3 regions of the Streptomyces sp. NPDC054956 genome follow, and region 2 is predicted to be linked to each of the others. Evidence: riboswitches for the same ligand, from Rfam matches in the RefSeq annotation. Region 2 holds a riboswitch; each other region holds the start of a gene.
The links. A riboswitch is a leader RNA that binds a small molecule or an ion and turns the genes downstream of it on or off. The one in region 2 is predicted to bind cobalamin.
Positions count from the first base shown of each region.

Region 1 (4,257 bases), on a different contig from region 2:
CTCCTTCGCGAGCGTGTCTCCCTGAACCCGGTGACGGGCGAGAGCGCGAAGGGTGACGCAACCGGCGGTCCGCCGGCAGCGCGTACCACTGGGTACGCGCGGGACGTCCGCCTGATATGTGTCGCCGACCCGCCCACGAGGTCACCGGGATTTCCGCGCGCGACGGGTCGCGCACGGGCAACGGGCAGGTCTTCGGACTCGCGGGCACGTCTGCCGGGGGCAGACACCTACCGGCCGTCGCTTCCCGGGCCCGTCGGACCCAGTGCGTATGACGGCTTTCGTTCCCACTCACCGCTGCGGGGCAGTCCCGGATTCCCACCGGGTTCCCTCTTGCGACGCACCCGTCTGGCGGACGGGGGCGAACCAGCTGCGTCGGCAAGCCTAGGGCGTCCGGCGCGAACGCGCGCGAGCCCGTACCGCATTGCGGACCGTGAGATGGGACACGGTGCGGGTACGGGGCCCTGCGCGCGGCCCCGTACCCGCCGGTGTCAGGCGCCCCGGCGCAGGGCGATGGTGTCGCCCACGTTGATCACCTTGTCGCGGTCGGCACCGGCGAAGGCGGAGCCGTCGACGCCGACCTTCCAGGTGTCGGAGCCGCTGTCGGCCCGGCCGTTGACCGCGGTGATCGGGCCGCCACCCGACGACGGGGTCACGCTCGTGACGCAGCCCGCCGGGGTGGCCGAGGCGGCGGCCGCGTTCAGGACCTCGCCGAGGGTGGTGGTCGTACCGCTCGGGGTGAAGGCGACCGAGCAGACCTTCAGGCCGCCGGCGCCGTCGTCGACGGTGAGCGCCAGCTTGGTGGCGGTGCCCGCGGTGAAGGAGGCGGCGGAGACCCACTGCGGGGCGCCGGGCGTCACCGGAACGGGCGGCGCGGAGGTGAATCCCCCTCCCGCGACGGCGCGCAGGGCGTCGATGGAGGCGTAGGCGGACGGGCCGGTGTCGGCCGGCTTGTACTTGAAGCCGCCCGCCGGGTCGTACTGGTTGGCGATCAGGAAGTCGACCGGGGTCTTGCCCGAAGGCGTGAGGAAATCGCCCGTCTGCGGGTTGATCCCGCAGGCGTTGAGCCCGGCGACGGCCCAGCCGTTGGAGCTGGTGTTGACCCCGTAGAGGGAGTTGAAGGCACCGGTCGGGGCGAGCCTGCCCCTGAGGAAGTTCTTCGCCCGGACCACGCCGGTGTCGGTGCCGGGGACGCCCGAGACGCAGAGGGCCGCCATCGCCGCACCGGTCATGTCCACGTCGCCCTGGGCGGCCAGGGCGGTGGGGTTGCCCTCGGCCTTGCCGAAGGTCCAGCCGCCGTCGTTGTGCTGGTTGGCGCGGATGCGGGCGACCATCGAGTCGGTCAGCGCCTGCGGGACGCGGTTGGCGCCTGCCCGGGTCTTGGCGCCGCCGAGCGAAAGGGCCGCGAAAACGGTGCCGTTGAAGTTTCCGGAGGGGCCGAAGTAGCCCGGCTCGGCGGTCTGCCAGTAGGAGTAGACGTTCGCGATCAGGTTGCGGGAGGCGGAGACGCGGGCCGGGTCGATGCCCGCGGCGTACGCGTTCAGGGTGCCGCGCTCGTAGTCGGTGACGACCGGGGCGGCGGACGGCCAGCCCGCCGTGGAGAGCAGGTCGCGGTAGACGGTGCGGGCGTTCTTCGTGGTGTCGCCGCCCGGGGCGACGTCGACGACGGCGGTGCCGGAGGCGGCGAAGGCACTGAACGCCCACTCGTTGGACAGGCCGGAGCCGGCGTACGAACCGTCCGCCGCCTGGAGCGACTTGAGGTAGGCGACGCCGTTCGCCCTGGACGTGGCGAGCTGCGCGGGGGTCGAGGTCGCGAAGGCGGGGAGCGCGGTGAGGGCGAGGGCCCCGAGCACGGCGGGCACCGCGAGCGCGAGCCGGCGGGGCGCACGGAGGCGGGGCGCGCCGGAACGGGACGCCACTGAACTGGGCGCGCCGGTACGGCAGGTACCTGAAGTGGGCGTGCTGGTACGGGACATGGCCTGCTCCTGGAATCGGCGGACGCCGGCCGCTCCCCCGCGCCGCGAGGCCGTGCGCGGGCACGGCAGGGCACGCCGGGGGCCGCCGCCCGGAACGCGTGGTACGGCTTCCTGTGGTGCTTCGCCGCATGGGCATTCGGGCTCGGAGACGGCCCCCGCCGTCCCACACCGTTGCGCGTCAGCTCCGGCCTCTCACCGGATTCCCCCATGTGGCAGCCCAGGACGCTACCCGAGCGGTCAAGAGGTCCGCCAGCGGCCCACCGGCCCCTCGCTCGAGGGCGGTTGGAGCCAGAGGGGCGCCGCCTTGACGGTTCGCACGCATCCGTGTTGCACTCCGGCTGACAGTCACTCAGCACCAGGGGAAGCCGGTCGAAGTCCGGCGCTGACCCGCAACCGTAGACCCGGAACCCTCCGGGTGAGCCGGAACACCTGGCGCACCGTCATGAAACGCAGAACGCAGAACGCCGTCGCGGACTACGGCGTGGTCGTCACCGCTCCCCCACGGCGCCGCCGTGCGCGGGGGGCGCCACCACGCACGCGTCCGCCCGGCCGGCAGAGACGAGGGCCGCGGTGGGCACCGAACAGCAGGCGCGACGGCGGGCGCGACGGCAGGCCGTGCGCAGACGCCGGCTGCTGTCCCTGGCGACGGCTTCGTTACTGACGCTCGCCGCGGGAGTGGCGTTCCTCACCGTCCCGCCGGCCGCGAGCGCCGACCCGGTCGGCCGGTGCACGGCCACCGCCGGCGCCGTGGTCGCCGTGGACTTCGGCCCGTTCGGCGGCAAGGTCGAACGGGGCTGCGACACCACGCCCACCACGGGGTACGAACTGCTGCACACGGCCGGGTTCACCACGGAAGGCACCGTGCACGACGGCGACGCCTTCGTCTGCCGCATCGGGACCGGCGCCTTCAACTCCGGTACGCGCTACCCGACTCCGGCCACGGAGGACTGCGTCCTCACCCCGAAGTCCACCGCCTACTGGTCGTACTGGCACGCCTCGCCCGGCGACAGGAAGTGGACGTACAGCTCCCTCGGCGCGAAGACCCGCGAGCCGAAGCCCGGCGACGTGGACGCCTGGGTGTTCGGCGGGACCGACGCCGGCGGCGAGTCCGGCCAGCCCGCCTTCTCCCCCGACGAGGTGCGGGCCGGCGGTGCGGGCCCCACCCCGGACCCCACCGGCCCGAAGCCGCCGGACGTACCGCCGGGCGCGGTCGACGTCCCCGCCGCGACCCGCTGGCTGACCGGGAGGCTGGCCGACGGCGAGCGCGTGCTCAAGGCGGACTCCACCGACCCGGACTACCTGGCCACCACCGAGGTGGTCTACGCCCTCGCGGCGGCCGATCCCAAGAGCCCCGCCGCCCGGAAGGCCGCCGCTTTCCTCGCCGCGCCCGCGCACACGGAGGCGTACGCGTACCCCTCCGGCAAGGACCTCGCGCCGGACGCGACGGCCGCCGCACGGCTCGCGCTCGTGGCCGAGGCGACCGGCCGGGACCCCCGCGCCTTCGGCGGGCACGACCTGCTCGGCGATCTCGTGAAGTACGTGTGCACCAGCGGCGCCGAGGCCGCCGATCCGGTCCCCGGCTGCGCCACCAAGGGCGACTTCCGTACGCCCTACCAGGCCGATGGCCAGGCCCTGGCCGTGATCGCCCTGCTCAACGGCGGGGTGACGCCGCCCGCGGACGCCGTGAGCCGGCTGGCCGCCCTCCAGTGCGAGGACGGCGGTTTCAGCGGCATGCTGCTCCGCCCCGGCGACTGGTGCGACAGCGACGCGGCCTCCACGGGGCTGATGACCCTGGCCCTGAAGCGGGCCGGCGGCCACGATCCGGCCGTGCGGAAGGGCCGCGCGTACCTGAAGAAGGCCCAGTTGCCGACCGGGTCCCTGCCCGCGGCCTCGTACACCACCGCCGGCAGCGCCTTCTCCACCGGCGTGGCCGCCCAGGCCCTGCGCGCGCTCGGCGACCCGCTCTTCGCCGACGCCGCGGTCTCCTGGCTGTCCAGGGCCCAACTCCCGCAGGGCGCCTTCCCGTTCGAGGAGCCGGACACCGCGCCCGTACTGATGGCCACCACCGCGGCCGCCGTCGCCGGCGCGAAGACGGACCTGGTGGCGCTCACCACGAAGAAGCCCGACCCGCCGAAGACCCCGGACCCGGACCCCGCCACGCCCCTGCCGGGCGACGGACCGGACCTGAAGAAGGGCACGGCGTACCTCACCGCCCCCTCCCGGCTGATCCAGGGCCGCTACTACGAGAACGCCCCCGGCAGCGGCTTCGCCGACTACGGCCTGA
Region 1 is NZ_JBSGXB010000115.1:4,234-8,490, reverse strand. It holds cobalamin riboswitch at 167-383, opposite strand; gene ACWGDE_RS19460 (hypothetical protein) at 489-1,973, opposite strand; cobalamin riboswitch at 2,287-2,424, shown strand; gene ACWGDE_RS19455 (prenyltransferase/squalene oxidase repeat-containing protein) at 2,544-4,257, shown strand, end outside.
Region 1: it holds a riboswitch for cobalamin, as region 2 does, so the genes downstream of both, ACWGDE_RS19455 (prenyltransferase/squalene oxidase repeat-containing protein) here and ACWGDE_RS13390 (ribonucleoside-diphosphate reductase subunit alpha) in region 2, are expected to answer to the same signal.

Region 2 (4,257 bases):
TACGGCTTCGTGGCGTCCGTCCTGCCGGTGTGGATGCTGCTGGCCCCGCGCGACTACCTCTCCACCTTCATGAAGGTCGGCACCATCGGGCTGCTCGCGGTGGGCGTGGTCGTCGCCATGCCGATGCTGAAGATGCCCGCGGTCACCGACTTCGCCTCGCGCGGCGACGGCCCGGTCTTCGCCGGCTCGATGTTCCCGTTCGTCTTCATCACCATCGCCTGCGGAGCCCTGTCCGGCTTCCACTCGCTGGTCTCCTCGGGCACCACCCCGAAGATGATCCAGAAGGAGACCCAGGTCAAGGTCATCGGCTACGGCGCGATGCTGACCGAGTCCTTCGTCGCCATCATGGCGATCATCGCGGCCTGCATCATCGAGCCCGGCCTGTACTTCGCGGTCAACTCCCCCGCCGGGGTCGTCGGCGCCACCGTCGAGACGGCCTCGCAGGCGGTCGCGAACTTCGGCTTCTCGATCTCCCCGGAGGAACTGACCCGGGCCGCGAAGGACGTGGAGGAGGCCAGCCTGCTGTCCCGCACGGGCGGTGCGCCGACCTTCGCACTCGGAATGTCGGAGATCTTCTCCTCGGTGATCGGCGGCGCCTCCATGAAGGCGTTCTGGTACCACTTCGCGATCATGTTCGAGGCCCTGTTCATCCTGACCACGGTCGACGCGGGCACCCGCGTGGGCCGCTTCATGCTCCAGGACACCCTCGGCAACGTGCACAAGTCCTTCAAGGACGTCAGCTGGAAGCCCGGCGTCTGGTTCGCCAGCGCGGTCGTCGTCGGCGGCTGGGGCTACTTCCTGTGGGTCGGCGTCAAGGACCCGCTGGGCGGCATCAACCAGCTCTTCCCGCTGTTCGGCATCGCGAACCAGCTGCTCGCGGCGGTCGCCCTGGCCGTCTGCACCACCCTGCTGATCAAGTCCGGCCGGCTCAAGTGGGCCTGGGTGACCGGCGTCCCGCTGGCGTGGGACGTGGCCGTCACCCTCACCGCCAGCTACCAGAAGATCTTCTCCGACAACCCGAAGATCGGCTTCTTCGCGCAGCGGGACGTCTACCAGGACGGCATCGACGCGGGCAAGATCCTCAAGCCCGCCAAGACCATGGACGAGATGCACACGGTGGTCACCAACGCCACCGTGGACGGCGTCCTGTCGGTGCTCTTCGCCCTGCTGATCGTCATCGTCCTGCTCGACGCCGCCCGCACCTGCTTCAAGGCCATCCGCAAGCCGGAATCGGTGACGCTGGCCGAGGTCCCGTGGACCGAGTCCAGGATCATCGCCCCGGCCGGGCTGATCGCGACCCCCGAGGAGCGCGCCGAACTCGCCGCCGCCGGCCTGGACTCGGGCGGGGGCCGCGTGAAGGAACCCGTCCAGGAACCCGCGTGACGGGCCTGCGGCACGCGCTCGACCGGGCCCGGTTCTTCGTACGGGAGTTCTCGGGCGAGTCCGCGTACGACCGCTACGTCGCCCACGCCCGTACGCACGACCCGGACGCGGAGGTCCCCAGCCGCCGGGCCTTCGAACGCGCCCGTACGGACGCCCGCGAGGCCGACCCGCGCGAAGGATTCCGCTGCTGCTGAACCCGTAGGGCCCGAAGGGCCGTCACGCCTCCCGCACCCCGGGAAACGTGGCGGCCCTTTTCCCCGCCCTGTCGCACACTCGATGCCATGGACATCCTCATCAGGCCGGCCGTGCCCGCCGAATACGAAGAACTGGGCGAGATCACCGCACGGGCCTACCTCGACGACGGGCTGCTCGACTTCGCCGAGGACGACCCCTACCTGAGCCGGCTGCGCGACGTCGCCGGCCGGGCCGCCGACGCGCAGGTGCTCGTCGCCGAGCACGACGGCACGCTGCTCGGCTGTGTGACCTTCGCCCCTCCCGGCAGCCCCCTGTGCGATATCGCCGGACCCGGCGAGGCGGAGTTCCGGATGCTCGCCGTCTCCCCCGCGGCACGCGGACGCGGCGCCGGCGAGGCGCTCGTACGGGCCTGCATCGCCCGCGCCCGGGACCTGGACGGCGTGAGCCACCTGGTGCTCTCCACCACCGAGAAGATGCTCGGAGCCCACCGCATCTACGACCGGCTGGGCTTCGTCCGGACGCCTGAACGCGACTGGTACCCGGTACCCGGCCTGCCCCTGCTCACCTACCGTGTCGAGCTGTGACGGTGCGCCCACTTCGGTGAACGACACAACATGTGGGGGCTACCGCATACGGTCGCCCCCACATGTATGCTCATGGCTGCTGTCGCCGCAGGGGAATCCGGTGCAATTCCGGAACTGTCCCGCAACGGTATGAAAAGTCCGAGGACCTGCCGACAGTGCGCCCGGGTCGACCGAACCGGGTGCCGACACGTCCGGGCCTCGAGGTTGGGCCGGTGGACGCCGTGCGGTGTACGCGTTCCTGCCACGCCCGCATGCGCCTCCCCGTGCCCGCCCGCCGAAGACCGGGCCGAGCGAGGGAGAGCTCCCGCCGTGACCATCGCGCCTTCCGCACCGCGCGCCGAGTCCGTTTCTGGCGACAACACCGAGGGCCCGGGGGCCACGCTGCTGCGTACCCTCACCGAACTGACGGCGGACCTCCCCGACACCGACCCCGGCCGGGTCGCCGCCGCCGCGCTGCGCGGCCGCAGCGCCGCCGCCGACGAGGCGGAGCTCCGTACGCTCGCCACCGAGGCGGCCGCCGGACTCATCTCCGAGGACCCCGCCTACTCCCGGCTCGCCGCCCGCCTGCTGACGCTGGCCGTCCGCGACGAGGCCGCCGGCCAGGGCGCCACCTCCTTCTCCGGCTCCGTCGAGGTCGGCCACCGCGAGGGCCTGATCGCCGACCGCACCGCCGACTTCGTGCGCCTGCACGCGAACCGGCTCGACGCGCTGGTCGAGCACGCGCTCGCCGAGGGCGCCGACGACCGCTTCGGCTTCTTCGGCCTGCGCACCCTGCACAGCCGCTACCTGCTGCGCCACCCGATCACCCGCCAGGTCATCGAGACCCCGCAGTACTTCATGCTGCGCGTGGCCTGCGGCCTCGCGGAGAACGAGTCGGTCCAGGCCGTCGAGGAAGTGGCCTCGCTGTACCGGCTGATGAGCCGCCTCGACTACTTGCCCTCCTCCCCCACGCTCTTCAACTCCGGCACCCGGCACCCGCAGATGTCCTCCTGCTACCTGCTGGACTCGCCGCTGGACGAGCTCGACTCGATCTACGACCGCTACCACCAGGTCGCGCGCCTCTCCAAGCACGCCGGCGGCATCGGTCTCTCGTACTCCCGCATCCGCGCCCGCGGTTCGCTGATCCGCGGCACCAACGGCCACTCCAACGGCATCGTCCCGTTCCTGAAGACGCTCGACGCCTCCGTCGCCGCCGTGAACCAGGGCGGCCGCCGCAAGGGCGCCGCAGCCGTCTACCTGGAGACCTGGCACGCGGACATCGAGGAGTTCCTGGAGCTCCGCGACAACACCGGTGAGGACCAGCGCCGTACGCACAACCTGAACCTGGCCCACTGGGTGCCGGACGAGTTCATGCGCCGCGTGAACGCCGACGCCGACTGGTCGCTGTTCTCCCCGGCCGACGTCCCCGACCTGGTGGACCTGTGGGGCGACGCGTTCGACGCCGCCTACCGCAAGGCCGAGGCCGACGGGCTCGCCCGCAAGACCATGCCCGCCCGCGACCTGTACGGCCGGATGATGCGCACCCTCGCGCAGACCGGCCAGGGCTGGATGACCTTCAAGGACGCCTCCAACCGCACGGCGAACCAGACCGCCGAGCCGGGCACCGTCGTCCACTCCTCGAACCTCTGCACCGAGATCATCGAGGTCACCAACGACGGCGAGACGGCCGTCTGCAACCTCGGCTCGGTCAACCTCGGCGCCTTCGTCGTCGACGGTGAGATCGACTGGGAGCGGCTGGACGAGACCGTCCGCACCGCCGTGACCTTCCTCGACCGCGTCGTGGACATCAACTTCTACCCGACCGAGCAGGCCGGCCGCTCCAACGCCCGCTGGCGTCCGGTGGGCCTGGGCGCGATGGGCCTCCAGGACGTCTTCTTCCAGCTGAAGCTGCCCTTCGACTCCGCCGAGGCGAAGGCCCTGTCCACGAAGCTGTCCGAGCGCATCATGCTCGCGGCGTACGAGGCCTCCTGCGACCTCGCCGAGCGCGGCGGCCCGCTCCCCGCGTGGGAGCAGACCCGCACCGCCCGCGGCGTCCTGCACCCCGACCACTACGACGTCGAGCTGAACTGGCCCGAGCGCTGGGACGCGCTGCGCG
Region 2 is NZ_JBSGXB010000061.1:7,009-11,265, forward strand. It holds gene ACWGDE_RS13375 (carbon starvation CstA family protein) at 1-1,383, shown strand, start outside; gene ACWGDE_RS13380 (CstA-like transporter-associated (seleno)protein) at 1,380-1,577, shown strand; gene ACWGDE_RS13385 (GNAT family N-acetyltransferase) at 1,665-2,162, shown strand; adenosylcobalamin-variant (AdoCbl-variant) riboswitch at 2,242-2,318, shown strand; gene ACWGDE_RS13390 (ribonucleoside-diphosphate reductase subunit alpha) at 2,472-4,257, shown strand, end outside.

Region 3 (4,257 bases), on a different contig from region 2:
GCGCGGGCGGCCCCGGCGGGCGCCTCCCGAGGGTGATCTGGGTCTCTTCCGGAGCCCCGGCCGCGCGGGGCGGCGTACCGGAAGTCCCGCCCGTAATGGTGCGGACACCCCGCCGTGACATGCATTAATCGATATATCCACACCCGAATCGGGGCGAAGGTCCCGATCCCGTGCCGTGTTGATACACCGCCTCGCCCCTGCCAGTTCACCTTCCGTTCATCCAGGTTGCCTACGGTCCACTAACCACTGACGTCAAACAGAAGCCTGGGTAAATGGAGCACATAACGCTTCTCCTCGGGATCGTGATCATCACCGCTCTCGTGTTCGATTTCACGAACGGTTTTCACGACACGGCCAACGCGATGGCCACCACCATCTCGACCGGCGCCCTCAAGCCCAAGACTGCGGTGGCCATGTCCGCCGTGCTCAACCTCGTCGGCGCTTTCATGTCCGTGGAGGTCGCCAAGACGATCTCCAAGGGTCTGGTCAACGAGGAAGGCATCCAGCCGGAGGTCATCTTCGCCGCCCTGGTCGGCGCGATCCTCTGGAACCTCGTCACCTGGCTGGTCGGACTGCCCTCCAGCTCCTCGCACGCCCTGATGGGCGGCCTGATCGGCGCCGCGGTCGCTTCGGCCGGCATGGGCGCGGTCAACGGCAGCGTCGTCGTCACCAAGGTGCTGATCCCCGCGGTCGCCGCTCCGATCGTCGCCGGCGCCGCCGCGTACCTGGCCACGAAGGTCACGTACAAGGTCGGCAAGGGCATGGGCGAGAAGACCTCGGCCAAGGGCTACCGCGCCGGCCAGATCGCTTCCGCCGGTCTGGTCTCGCTCGCCCACGGCACCAACGACGCGCAGAAGACGATGGGCATCATCACCCTGGCGCTCGTCGCCGGCGGCGCCATCGCTCCCGGCTCCAACCCGCCGGTCTGGGTCATCGTCTCCGCCGGTCTGGCCATCGCGATGGGCACCTACCTGGGCGGCTGGCGCATCATCCGCACCATGGGCAGCGGCCTGACCGACCTGCAGCCGCAGCAGGGCTTCGCCGCCCAGACCTCGGCCGCCAGCGTCATCCTGGCCTCCTCCTCCCTCGGCTTCTCCCTCTCCACCACCCACGCGTGCTCCGGCGCCGTGATGGGTTCGGGCCTGGGACGCAAGGGCGGCGTGGTCCGCTGGTCCACCGCCTCCCGGATGTTCCTCGCCTGGGGCCTGACCCTGCCCGCCGCCGCCCTGGTCGCCGCCGGCGCAGAGCTGGTCATGCGCTCCGGTGACATCGGCGTCGCCGCCGTCACGCTCTTCCTGGTCGGCTCCTGCGTGGCCATCTGGCTCATCTCCCGCCGTCAGGTCGTGGACCACAACAACGTCAACGAGGTCCCGTCGGCCGAGGCCGGCGAGCCCGGTGTCGTCACCACGGCGATCGCGGCCGTCACCGTTCCCCCGACCGTCGCCGCCGCCGGCAGCACCGCCGCGGTCACGGACGAGGAACTGAAGGCCACCATCCCGGCCGCGACCACGACTCCGGCAGCTCCGGCCGCCGCGGTCTGACCCCGAGAACGACAGAGGAATCAGCGGTATGAAGATCGACTGGGAAGCACTCGGCTCCGTCTTCGGTGTCAGCCTCTCCGCCACCGTCGCCCTCGTGACCCTCTTCACCCTGGGTCTGATGGGGCTCTCCAAGCACGAGGCCGCCACCGAGCAGGGCGGCGCCGCCACCCTGGCCCGCAGCGGCGCGTACGCCTGCTTCGCGCTCTGCGCGGCGGCCGTGGCCTACGGGATCTACCTGATCGTCTCCTGACGCGCGGGCACCCCTTTCGAAGGCTCCCTCCGGGTTTCTCCCGGGGGGAGCTTTCGTGTGCCCCCGCGTGCCCCGGCGCGCCCGTCCGCGTCACCCCGTCGCAGGTCAACGGCGAGTTGACGGGCCTTCGCGGTGCGTGGTGGACTGCCCGAGCCAATACGGCGGCATGGAGAGGAAGTCCGGTGCGATTCCGGCGCGGTCCCGCCACTGTCACCGGAGCGCTCGGGCCGAGTGCGACCGGGAGCCAGGAACTCTCGCCGCCGGACACGTCGAACCAGGGCGCGGACCCTGAGTGAGGACATACCTGCCACCATGCGTGCCGACCGCGTCTTCGCGTACGGCGCCACGGCCGGCCTGATCGGCGACCGGATCCTCGGGGATCCGCGCCGAGGGCATCCCGTGGCCGCCTTCGGACGAGCCGCCGCCGCCGTCGAACGGGCCCTGTGGCGCGACGACCGCGCGCGGGGCGCCGTACACACCCTGGTCTGCGCCGGGGGCGCGGCCGCGATCGGCGTCCTGGGCGCCCGCGCCGTGCGCTCCCGGCCCGCCGCCGCCCGTATCGCCCTGACCGCCGCCGCCACCTGGGCCGTCGTGGGCGGCACCTCGCTGGGCCGGGAGGCGCGCGCCATCGGCGGCGCACTCGCCGCCGGGGACGCCGAGACGGCCCGGGAGCGGCTGCCGCACCTGTGCGGACGCGATCCGCACTCCCTGGACGAGCAGCAGATGGCCCGCGCCGTCGTGGAGTCGGTCGCCGAGAACACCTCCGACGCGGTGGTCGGGGCCCTGGTGTGGGGCGCCGTCGCCGGAGTCCCCGGGCTGCTGGCCTTCCGCGCCGTGAACACCCTGGACGCGATGGTCGGCCACAAGTCCCCCCGCCACCTGCGCTACGGCTGGGCCTCGGCCCGGCTCGACGACGTCGCGGGCTGGCCGGGCGCCCGGCTGACCGCGCTGGCCGCCGTCCTGGCCGGCCCCGACCGGCGGGGAGCCGTACGGGCCTGGCGCGCGGACGCGGCCAAGCACCCGAGCCCGAACGCCGGGCCGGTGGAGTCCTCGTTCGCCGGGGCGCTCGGCCTACGGCTGGGCGGGACCCTCGCGTACGGGGGGCGGGTCGAGCACCGGGCCGTGCTCAACGGCGAGGAGGGGCGGCCCGTGGAGGTCGCGGACATCGAGCGGGCGGTACGGCTGTCGCGGCAGGTGACGTGGGTGGCGCTGGGGGCCTGTGTGGCGGCCCGGGCGCTCGTCCCACGGATCTCGCGGATCGCGCAGGACTCGCCTACGACGAAGAAGGGGCGGCGCGCATGAGCGGCGCGAAGCGCGGCGGGGGGCTCCTCGTCGCCGGTACGACATCGGACGCGGGCAAGAGCGTGGTCACGGCGGGCATCTGCCGCTGGCTGGCACGCCAGGGCGTGAAGGTGGCCCCGTTCAAGGCGCAGAACATGTCGCTGAACTCCTTCGTGACCCGCGAGGGCGCCGAGATCGGGCGCGCGCAGGCCATGCAGGCCCAGGCGGCCCGCGTGGAGCCGACGGCACTCATGAACCCGGTGCTGCTCAAGCCCGGGAGCGACCGCAGCAGCCAGGTGGTGCTGCTGGGCAAGCCGGTGGGCGAGATGAGCGCCCGCGGCTACCACGGCGGCAGGCAGGAGCAGTTGCTCGGCATCGTCACGGACTGCCTGGAGCAGTTGCGGGGCACGTATGACGCCGTGATCTGCGAGGGGGCGGGCAGCCCGGCCGAGATCAACCTGCGCCGGACCGACATCGTGAACATGGGCATCGCGCGCGCCGCGCGGTTCCCGGTGGTCGTGGTCGGCGACATCGACCGCGGCGGGGTCTTCGCGTCCTTCTTCGGTACGACGGCGCTGCTCTCCCCCGAGGACCAGTCGCTGATCGCGGGCTACATGGTCAACAAGTTCCGGGGCGACGTGACCCTGCTGGAGCCCGGCATGGAGATGCTGCGCGGGCTGACCGGACGGGCGACGTACGGGGTGCTGCCCTTCCAGCACGGGCTGGGCATCGACGAGGAGGACGGCCTGCGGGTCTCCCTGCGGGGAGCGGTACGGGAATCCGTGGTCGCCCCGCCCGTCGGCGAGGACGTGCTGCGAGTCGCGGTGTGCGCGGTACCGCTGATGTCGAACTTCACGGACGTCGACGCGCTCGCGGCGGAGCCGGGGGTGGTGGTCCGGTTCGTGGACCGCGCCGAGGAACTGGCCGACGCGGACCTGGTCGTCGTACCGGGCACGCGCGGCACGGTGAAGGCCCTCGCCTGGCTGCGCGAGCGCGGGCTGGCGGACGCACTGGCGCGGCGGGCCGCCGAGGGGCGGACGGTGCTGGGGATCTGCGGCGGGTTCCAGGTCCTGGGCGAACACATCGAGGACGAGGTCGAGTCGAAGGCCGGTGCCGTGGCGGGGCTCGGACTGCTCCCCGTACGGGTGCGGTTCGAGCGGGAGAAGACCCTGGCGCGGCCGGTGG
Region 3 is NZ_JBSGXB010000224.1:522-4,778, reverse strand. It holds gene ACWGDE_RS27765 (anion permease) at 273-1,541, shown strand; gene ACWGDE_RS27760 (hypothetical protein) at 1,570-1,791, shown strand; cobalamin riboswitch at 1,916-2,066, shown strand; gene ACWGDE_RS27755 (cobalamin biosynthesis protein) at 2,104-3,093, shown strand; gene ACWGDE_RS27750 (cobyric acid synthase) at 3,090-4,257, shown strand, end outside.
Region 3: it holds a riboswitch for cobalamin, as region 2 does, so the genes downstream of both, ACWGDE_RS27755 (cobalamin biosynthesis protein) here and ACWGDE_RS13390 (ribonucleoside-diphosphate reductase subunit alpha) in region 2, are expected to answer to the same signal.